3 regions of the Pseudoalteromonas phenolica genome follow, and region 3 is predicted to be linked to each of the others. Evidence: predicted binding sites of a transcription regulator. Region 3 holds the regulator's gene; each other region holds the start of a gene.
The links. The regulator MetJ, encoded in region 3, represses methionine synthesis genes. The targets are predictions, from matches to a motif close to TAGACGTCTAGACGTCTA.
Positions count from the first base shown of each region.

Region 1: a site for MetJ is predicted at 908-925, ahead of metE (5-methyltetrahydropteroyltriglutamate--homocysteine S-methyltransferase). Genes of this name have one in related genera too.
Region 2: a site for MetJ is predicted at 1,168-1,185, ahead of PP2015_RS13055 (methylenetetrahydrofolate reductase). Genes of this name have one in related genera too.

Region 1 is NZ_CP013187.1:1,228,424-1,230,701, reverse strand. It holds gene metE (5-methyltetrahydropteroyltriglutamate--homocysteine S-methyltransferase) at 1-887, opposite strand, end outside; gene PP2015_RS05435 (LysR substrate-binding domain-containing protein) at 1,183-2,070, shown strand; gene PP2015_RS05430 (YdcF family protein) at 2,140-2,278, shown strand, end outside.
Region 2 is NZ_CP013187.1:2,954,953-2,957,230, forward strand. It holds gene PP2015_RS13050 (M16 family metallopeptidase) at 1-807, opposite strand, end outside; gene PP2015_RS13055 (methylenetetrahydrofolate reductase) at 1,227-2,183, shown strand.
Region 3 is NZ_CP013187.1:3,421,554-3,423,831, reverse strand. It holds gene PP2015_RS15380 (malic enzyme-like NAD(P)-binding protein) at 1-1,106, shown strand, start outside; gene metJ (met regulon transcriptional regulator MetJ) at 1,192-1,515, opposite strand; gene metB (cystathionine gamma-synthase) at 1,814-2,278, shown strand, end outside.

The sequences.
Region 1 (2,278 bases), 1.7 Mb from region 3:
ATATTACGACCATTAATAAGCCCTAGAGATAACACCTGCTCATCATTTAAAAGCTGATTTAACTTTGCAAGATCTTGCTCACCTGCAACACAATCAAAATGCACACCTGCGACAGGATAGTGCTGAATATCTTCATAGTAATCTTTTACCGAATCAAAATAACTGGCGAGTAAAATCTTTACCCCTTGTTCGTTAAGTGCTGCTAAGGAAGTATTTAATGCACTGCGATACTCTTCAGGCAGCTCTAGTGCGAGAACAGGCTCATCAACTTGTACCCATTCTACGCCAAGCTCAGCCAGCTTTTTTAACACTTGCTGATAAACCGGTAATAACTTATCTAGAAGAGATAGCTTATTAAACGACTCATCTGCACACTTGGCTAAATGCAAATAAGTAATAGGCCCTACCAAAACAGGTTTGACTTTATAACCCAGACTGTGTGCTTCACCGACTTCTTCAAACAGTGCCTGCCAGCTTAGTCCAAAGCTTTGATCTTTAGAAAGCTCGGGTACTATATAGTGGTAATTAGTATTAAACCACTTTGTCATTTCACTCGCTGCACAGGCGCAACCACTTGGCGATTTTCCTCGACTTACTCTGAATAATGTATCTAGGTCAACACTGCCATCAGTATTTACATGGCGCTTTGGTATAGCACCTAATAATAAACTGGTATTAAGTATATGGTCATACCATGCAAAGTCACCGACAGGCAGTAATTCAATTCCAGCGTTCGCCTGTATTGCCCAATTCTCAACTCTGATTGCTTTACCTTTTTCAAGTAATTCATCTTGGTTAATTTCACCTCGCCAATAGGATTCAACTGCAAACTTAAGTTCACGTTTCTTTCCTATCCGAGGAAAACCGAGATTATGAATATACGCCATGTTCTATCCTTAAATTTTTTTGGGTGTTTAGATGGCTAAAATCATTAACATGAGATAGGATGAAGACAACTGACAGTTTTTCAGTTTTAACTTGAACAAAATTAATCAAATAAAATTGTAAAAAATATGATCAAAACATGACAACGCTGTCAAAAATAGTGTTATAGTGATTTTGCTAATTAAAAATAGATTTATGCTGTTTTTATAAACTAGCAAACATGGAAATTGAAGTTAGGCAGTTCAGGAATAGGTGAACTCTGAATTTTGCTCACTCTAAGAATGAGATTTATTGAAGATGATAGATATTAAACATTTAAAAACCATTTCAACGCTTAAAGAAACCGGCTCCCTTGTAAATACAGCCCGTGAACTGTTTTTAACTCAATCAGCTTTATCTCATCAAATTAAAGACTTAGAGAACAAATTAGACTGTCAGCTGTTCGAAAGAAAAACACAACCTGTGCGTTTTACACCACAAGGTATGCTACTACTAGAATTGGCCAATGAAGTGTTACCAAGAGTAGAAGCAACCAAGTGTCGATTAAAAGAAAGCCTCAATCAGCCAATTTCTCAACTGCGCTTAAGTGTTGAATGTCACGCATGTTTCCATTGGCTACTGCCGACAATCAAAGAATTTAACAATTTCTGGCCTGACATCCATGTAGATTATGAGCGCGGGTTTAGCTACGACGCCATTCCTGAGCTTCTTAACGATGACTTAGATTTAGTATTAACTTCTGACATTCGAGAAGCAGACAAGCTTGAATACGCGCACCTTTTTGATTTTAAGTTGAAACTGATTGTATCACCCGATCATGAACTGGCTAAAAAAGCCTACGTCACGGCGCTAGACTTAAAAGACGAAACCATTATTTCGTACCCTATTCCAAAAGAGCGCCAAGATATTTTTAAGCATTTTATTCAAAATGCACGCTTTGACGGTACATTAAAAACGGTGGATCAAGGATTACTTATTTTCCAGTTAGTCAGTGCTGGTATGGGTGTTGCCGCTCTTCCTGATTGGTTAGTAACACCTTATGAAAGCCAAGGGTTAATTAAGTCTATTCCGCTGGGCGCACTGGGTTTAAATCGTCCGATGTATTTAGCAATGAAGAAAAATATGAAAGACAACCCTGTCTATCGTCACTTCTTAAATACGTGTAAGCAAAGTAACGGACGATAACCACAGAAATCATCTGGTTGTCTTACTGATTCTATTTTAAACTAGCCCAAATTCTATTTGGGCTTTTTTATGTTTGAAATCAAAAAGATCATCGGCGGCCTCTTAATGCCCTTGCCTCTCACCTTAATTATTTTGTCACTGTGTTTATTATTTATCGCAAAGCAAAATAAAAAGTCATACTTAATTGCTTGGCTTTGTGTTTTTGCCA
Region 2 (2,278 bases), 470 kb from region 3:
CTCTACCGGAATATCCGCTTGATAGTCACCTTTTTTCCAATTACCCCAGTGCTTCTTAACCATATTCATGGTCTCTTGCGGATCAACATCACCCACAATCACAAGTGAAACATACTCTGGCTTATAAAAGCGCTCAAAGAACGTCTGCCCATACGCCATTTGATCTGGCATGGCTTCAATATCTTCGAAAAAGCCCATTGTGGTGTGCTTATAAGTGTGCTTTTCAAATGCTTCTTTGCGCACTGCCGCAAGTAGTTTACGGATTGGGCTAGCATTATTTTTTAAATACTCACCTTTAACCGTCAGTGCTTCAGTACGAAACTGCTCTTCTGAATACTTTAAGTTTTGGAAAATGTCCGCTTTGATTTCAAGTACTTTGTCTAAATGTTCTTTAGAGAAATTTAAGTGGTAGTTTGTATAGTCGTTTGTCGTGTAAGCGCGGTTATCTACCCCAGAGTTTTTCAGAATATCTGCATACACATCTTGTGGGAATTTTTCAGAGCCTTTAAACATCATGTGTTCAAAGAAGTGAGCGAAACCGGTTTTCCCTGCTTCGATTTCATTTCGAGAGCCTACAGATACCGGAATTTGTAGCGATACAACATCAGGATAATCAGTTTTAACAACCATCACACGAAGACCATTTTCTAGTTCTTCTAACACATAGTCTTGTGCAAATACTTTATTCTCAACAGACGCTGATGCAACAGTGGCATTCGCTGTATTGCTTGTCTGTGCATTATTACTCATACAACCTGACAGTGCTAAAGTCACTGCAAGGCTAGTTGCCAAAAGTTTAAATTTCATGTGATTTCCAAATTCAGTTTTTATTTTGTCATACCATTCCTCTAAATTAAGCAATCTATTTTGAGGTAAGGAAAACTTGTCGATAACAAGGCGGAAATTTTGCTATTTAGTTGTTCTAAATGAGAAATTCCCAACGAAGTTAACGTCAGTTTTAGTCTCTCAAAATAATTGAGTATTATTGAGGATTGGTATCACATATGACACCGCTTCAATTATGCAATAAATTACTGTGACTCGCTCATTTCACAGCAAAATTTATGTAAATAAATATATCTGAGCTGCGGAATTATCCCTTGCGCCTCAAAATAAACATGAGAAAAATTCATAGTATTTGAATAAGTTTCATGAAAAAAATCTATCTAGACGTCTAAATGGCTGCTATATTTACCTCATCAGCACAACCAATGGGAATGAGGACCATGGCTTTATCATTACAAGAGAAAATTTTGGACCCTAATCAAGGCGTATATTTAATTGGTACTACTCCGCCAAAGATGGGAACTGATGAAGCACAAGTCAAAACCATTGCACAAAAGCTACTTGGCCGTTTACATGAAATTGAATATGACGGTGTCGTTATTTACGACATTCAAGATGAAAGTAGTCGAACTCAAGTACCGCGCCCTTTTCCGTTTAAGCACACTGTAGATCCATGTGAGTATAGCCAGCTCGTTAAAGAGCTATCACAACTTGATGTCATCACCTATAAAAGTGTGGCGCAGCGTGAAGCAAACGAATTTCATCAGTGGCTAGATAATACAAAGAGCAAGCACGGCTTGAATAACTTGGTTTTAGTAGGCAGCCCTTCTTCAAACGGCGACGTAAAATTAAGTCTACCTAAAGCGTATGAAACTATCGAAGCGCACCCGGATGACTTTTTCTTAGGTGGTGTAACGATTGCTGAGCGTCATGCAAATAAGCGAAATGAACATGAGCGTTTATTAGAGAAAACAGCACAAGGGTGTGAATTCTTTATTTCTCAAGCTGTTTACAACGCGCAAGCAACAATTGATTTAATCACCAGCTACGCACGCAGTTGCCGTCAACAAGGGCTAGAGCCAAAGCGTATTATTCTTACGTTTACGCCATGTGGTGGCGAAAAGACGCTGCAGTTTATGGAATGGTTAGGTATTTCAGTTCCTGAAGCAACTAAATGGCGCATGCTTGACTCGCAAAACCCGTTAAGCGAATCAATCCGCATCTGTCGTGAGAATTTAGACCTGATCATTCAAAGCTGTGCGCATCTGAATGTACCACTTGGTTTGAATATTGAAAGCCTGACCAATCGTAAAGAAGAAATTGACGCATCAATTAATTTATATCGCTTATTAAAAGCAACGATGGAACTTAATCTTGCAGAAAAACAAATAGCCTAATTAGACTAAAGAACAACTAAATAACATCAATTCTCAGTCGCATTATCATTGATAGTGCGACCTGTCTGTGTATAATCTGTCCCTCTTTTTACAAT
Region 3 (2,278 bases):
CTGCAGATCCTGCTAATGCATACCGATATACAGGTAAAGGCAATATGGTTGCGGTGATCAGTAATGGTACTGCAATTTTAGGTTTAGGTAACTTAGGCCCACTTGCTTCTAAACCAGTAATGGAAGGTAAAGCGCTACTATTCAAACGTTTTGCAGGCTTAGATTCAATCGACATTGAAGTAAAGCACCGCACCACTGAAGACTTTATCAATACGGTTGCGAATATTGCAGATACTTTTGGTGGTATCAACCTTGAAGATATTAAAGCACCAGAGTGTTTTGAGATTGAAAAAGCACTTATAGAGCGTTGTGATATACCTGTATTCCACGACGACCAGCATGGTACTGCGATTGTAACTGCTGCGGGTATGTTGAATGCATTGGAAGTACAAGGTAAAGACATCCACGACGCTATCATTGTGTGTTTAGGTGCAGGCGCTGCAGCAATCGCATGTATGGAGCTGCTGATAAAATGTGGTGCACAGCGTGAGCATATTTACATGCTAGACCGTAAAGGTGTTATCCATACGCGTCGCGATGACTTAAACGAATATAAAAAGCTATTTGCTAACAACACTGATAAGCGTACGCTGCAAGACGTTATCGCTGAAGCAGATGTATTTGTGGGTGTATCTGGCCCTGACTTACTTTCTCCAGAAGACCTAAAGCTTATGGCGGACAAGCCGGTTGTCTTTGCCTGTTCAAACCCAGACCCTGAAATTAATCCAGAAGTTGCACATGGTGCACGTAACGATTTAATTATGGCGACAGGTCGTTCGGATTATCCTAACCAAGTGAACAACGTTTTATGTTTCCCATTTATCTTCCGCGGTGCACTTGATGTGCGTGCAACAGCGATTAATGATGAAATGAAGATCGCAGCCGTAGAAGCTATTCGTGGTATTGCGAAAGAGCCTGTGCCTGAGCAAGTGCTTAAAGCAGCCGATGTTGAGTCGCTAGAGTTTGGCGCTGAGTATATTATTCCTAAGCCAATGGATCCGCGTTTATTACCTCGCATTGCTAAAGCTGTAGCACAAGCTGCGATTGATTCTGGCGTTGCGCAAATCGATCTACCAGAAAACTACATGGCACAATTTGAATCTTAATCCTAAGCAAGATTAAATTAATAAAAAACCTCGCAATGGCGAGGTTTTTTATTTCTATGTTTTTCTTCGAGAGAAACTAAGGCGATTAACCTTCTTCGTTAATCTCTGGGATCTCTAAGCCCATCTCTTTCATGATGTTACGCACTTCAACAGGGATTTTCTCAGGATTGTCTTTACGTAAGTCCTCATCGCTTGGAAGTGGTTGACCCGTAAAGGCATGCAGAAATGCTTCACATAGCAACTCACTGTTTGTTGCATGGCGTAGGTTGTTAACCTGACGTCGTGTACGTTCGTCAGTTAATACTTTTAATACATTCAAAGGGATCGACACGGTGATCTTCTTCACTTGCTCTGATTTCTTGCCATGCTCTGCATAAGGGTGAATATACTCACCATTCCATTTAGCCATAATATTTTTCTGATGCCTTTAGAGTAATTACTGCCAATAAGACTACGCTCGTTTGCGACGGCTTTAATTGACTTAGTTTGACTAACGCCCAACTCAAACTAAGGTTAATGTACCGATTTATGGTCAAAAACCCAGTCTTATTAACAATATTAGTTAACGAAGTGGCGAAATTTTATCGGTTTAAAAAAGATAGTCAAATTCTAGTTAAATAGCCATTTAGCAGTATAAATGTTTTGACTTCTCTAATTTGATCATCTAACCTTTTAGACGTCTAAACATCCATATACTAGGTGGTGATATGAGCCAACGCAATAAGTCAACAGTCGCAGTCAGACATGGTATCGAAGCCGATAAGCATCATGGTGCGGTTGTGCCTCCTCTTTATCTTTCTACAACGTATTCGTTCGCTGATTTCGATACTAAGCGTGATTACGATTACGGCCGTAGCGGTAATCCAAATCGCGATATTCTAGCTGAAGCATTAGCGCAGCTTGAAGGCGGAGAAAAAGGCATCATCACCGCGACCGGTATGGCAGCTGTACACCTAGTAACACAACTTTTAAATCACGACGATACCTTAGTTATTCCACATGATTGTTATGGTGGTAGTTATCGTTTATTCACATCACTTGAAAAGCGTGGCTTGTTAAAACTAAAAGTTTTAGATTTAACTCGCGCTGACAGCCTTGCACAAATTGCAGAGATCAAACCTAAACTGGTTTGGATTGAAACGCCAAGTAACCCAATTCTTCGTCTTACAGAC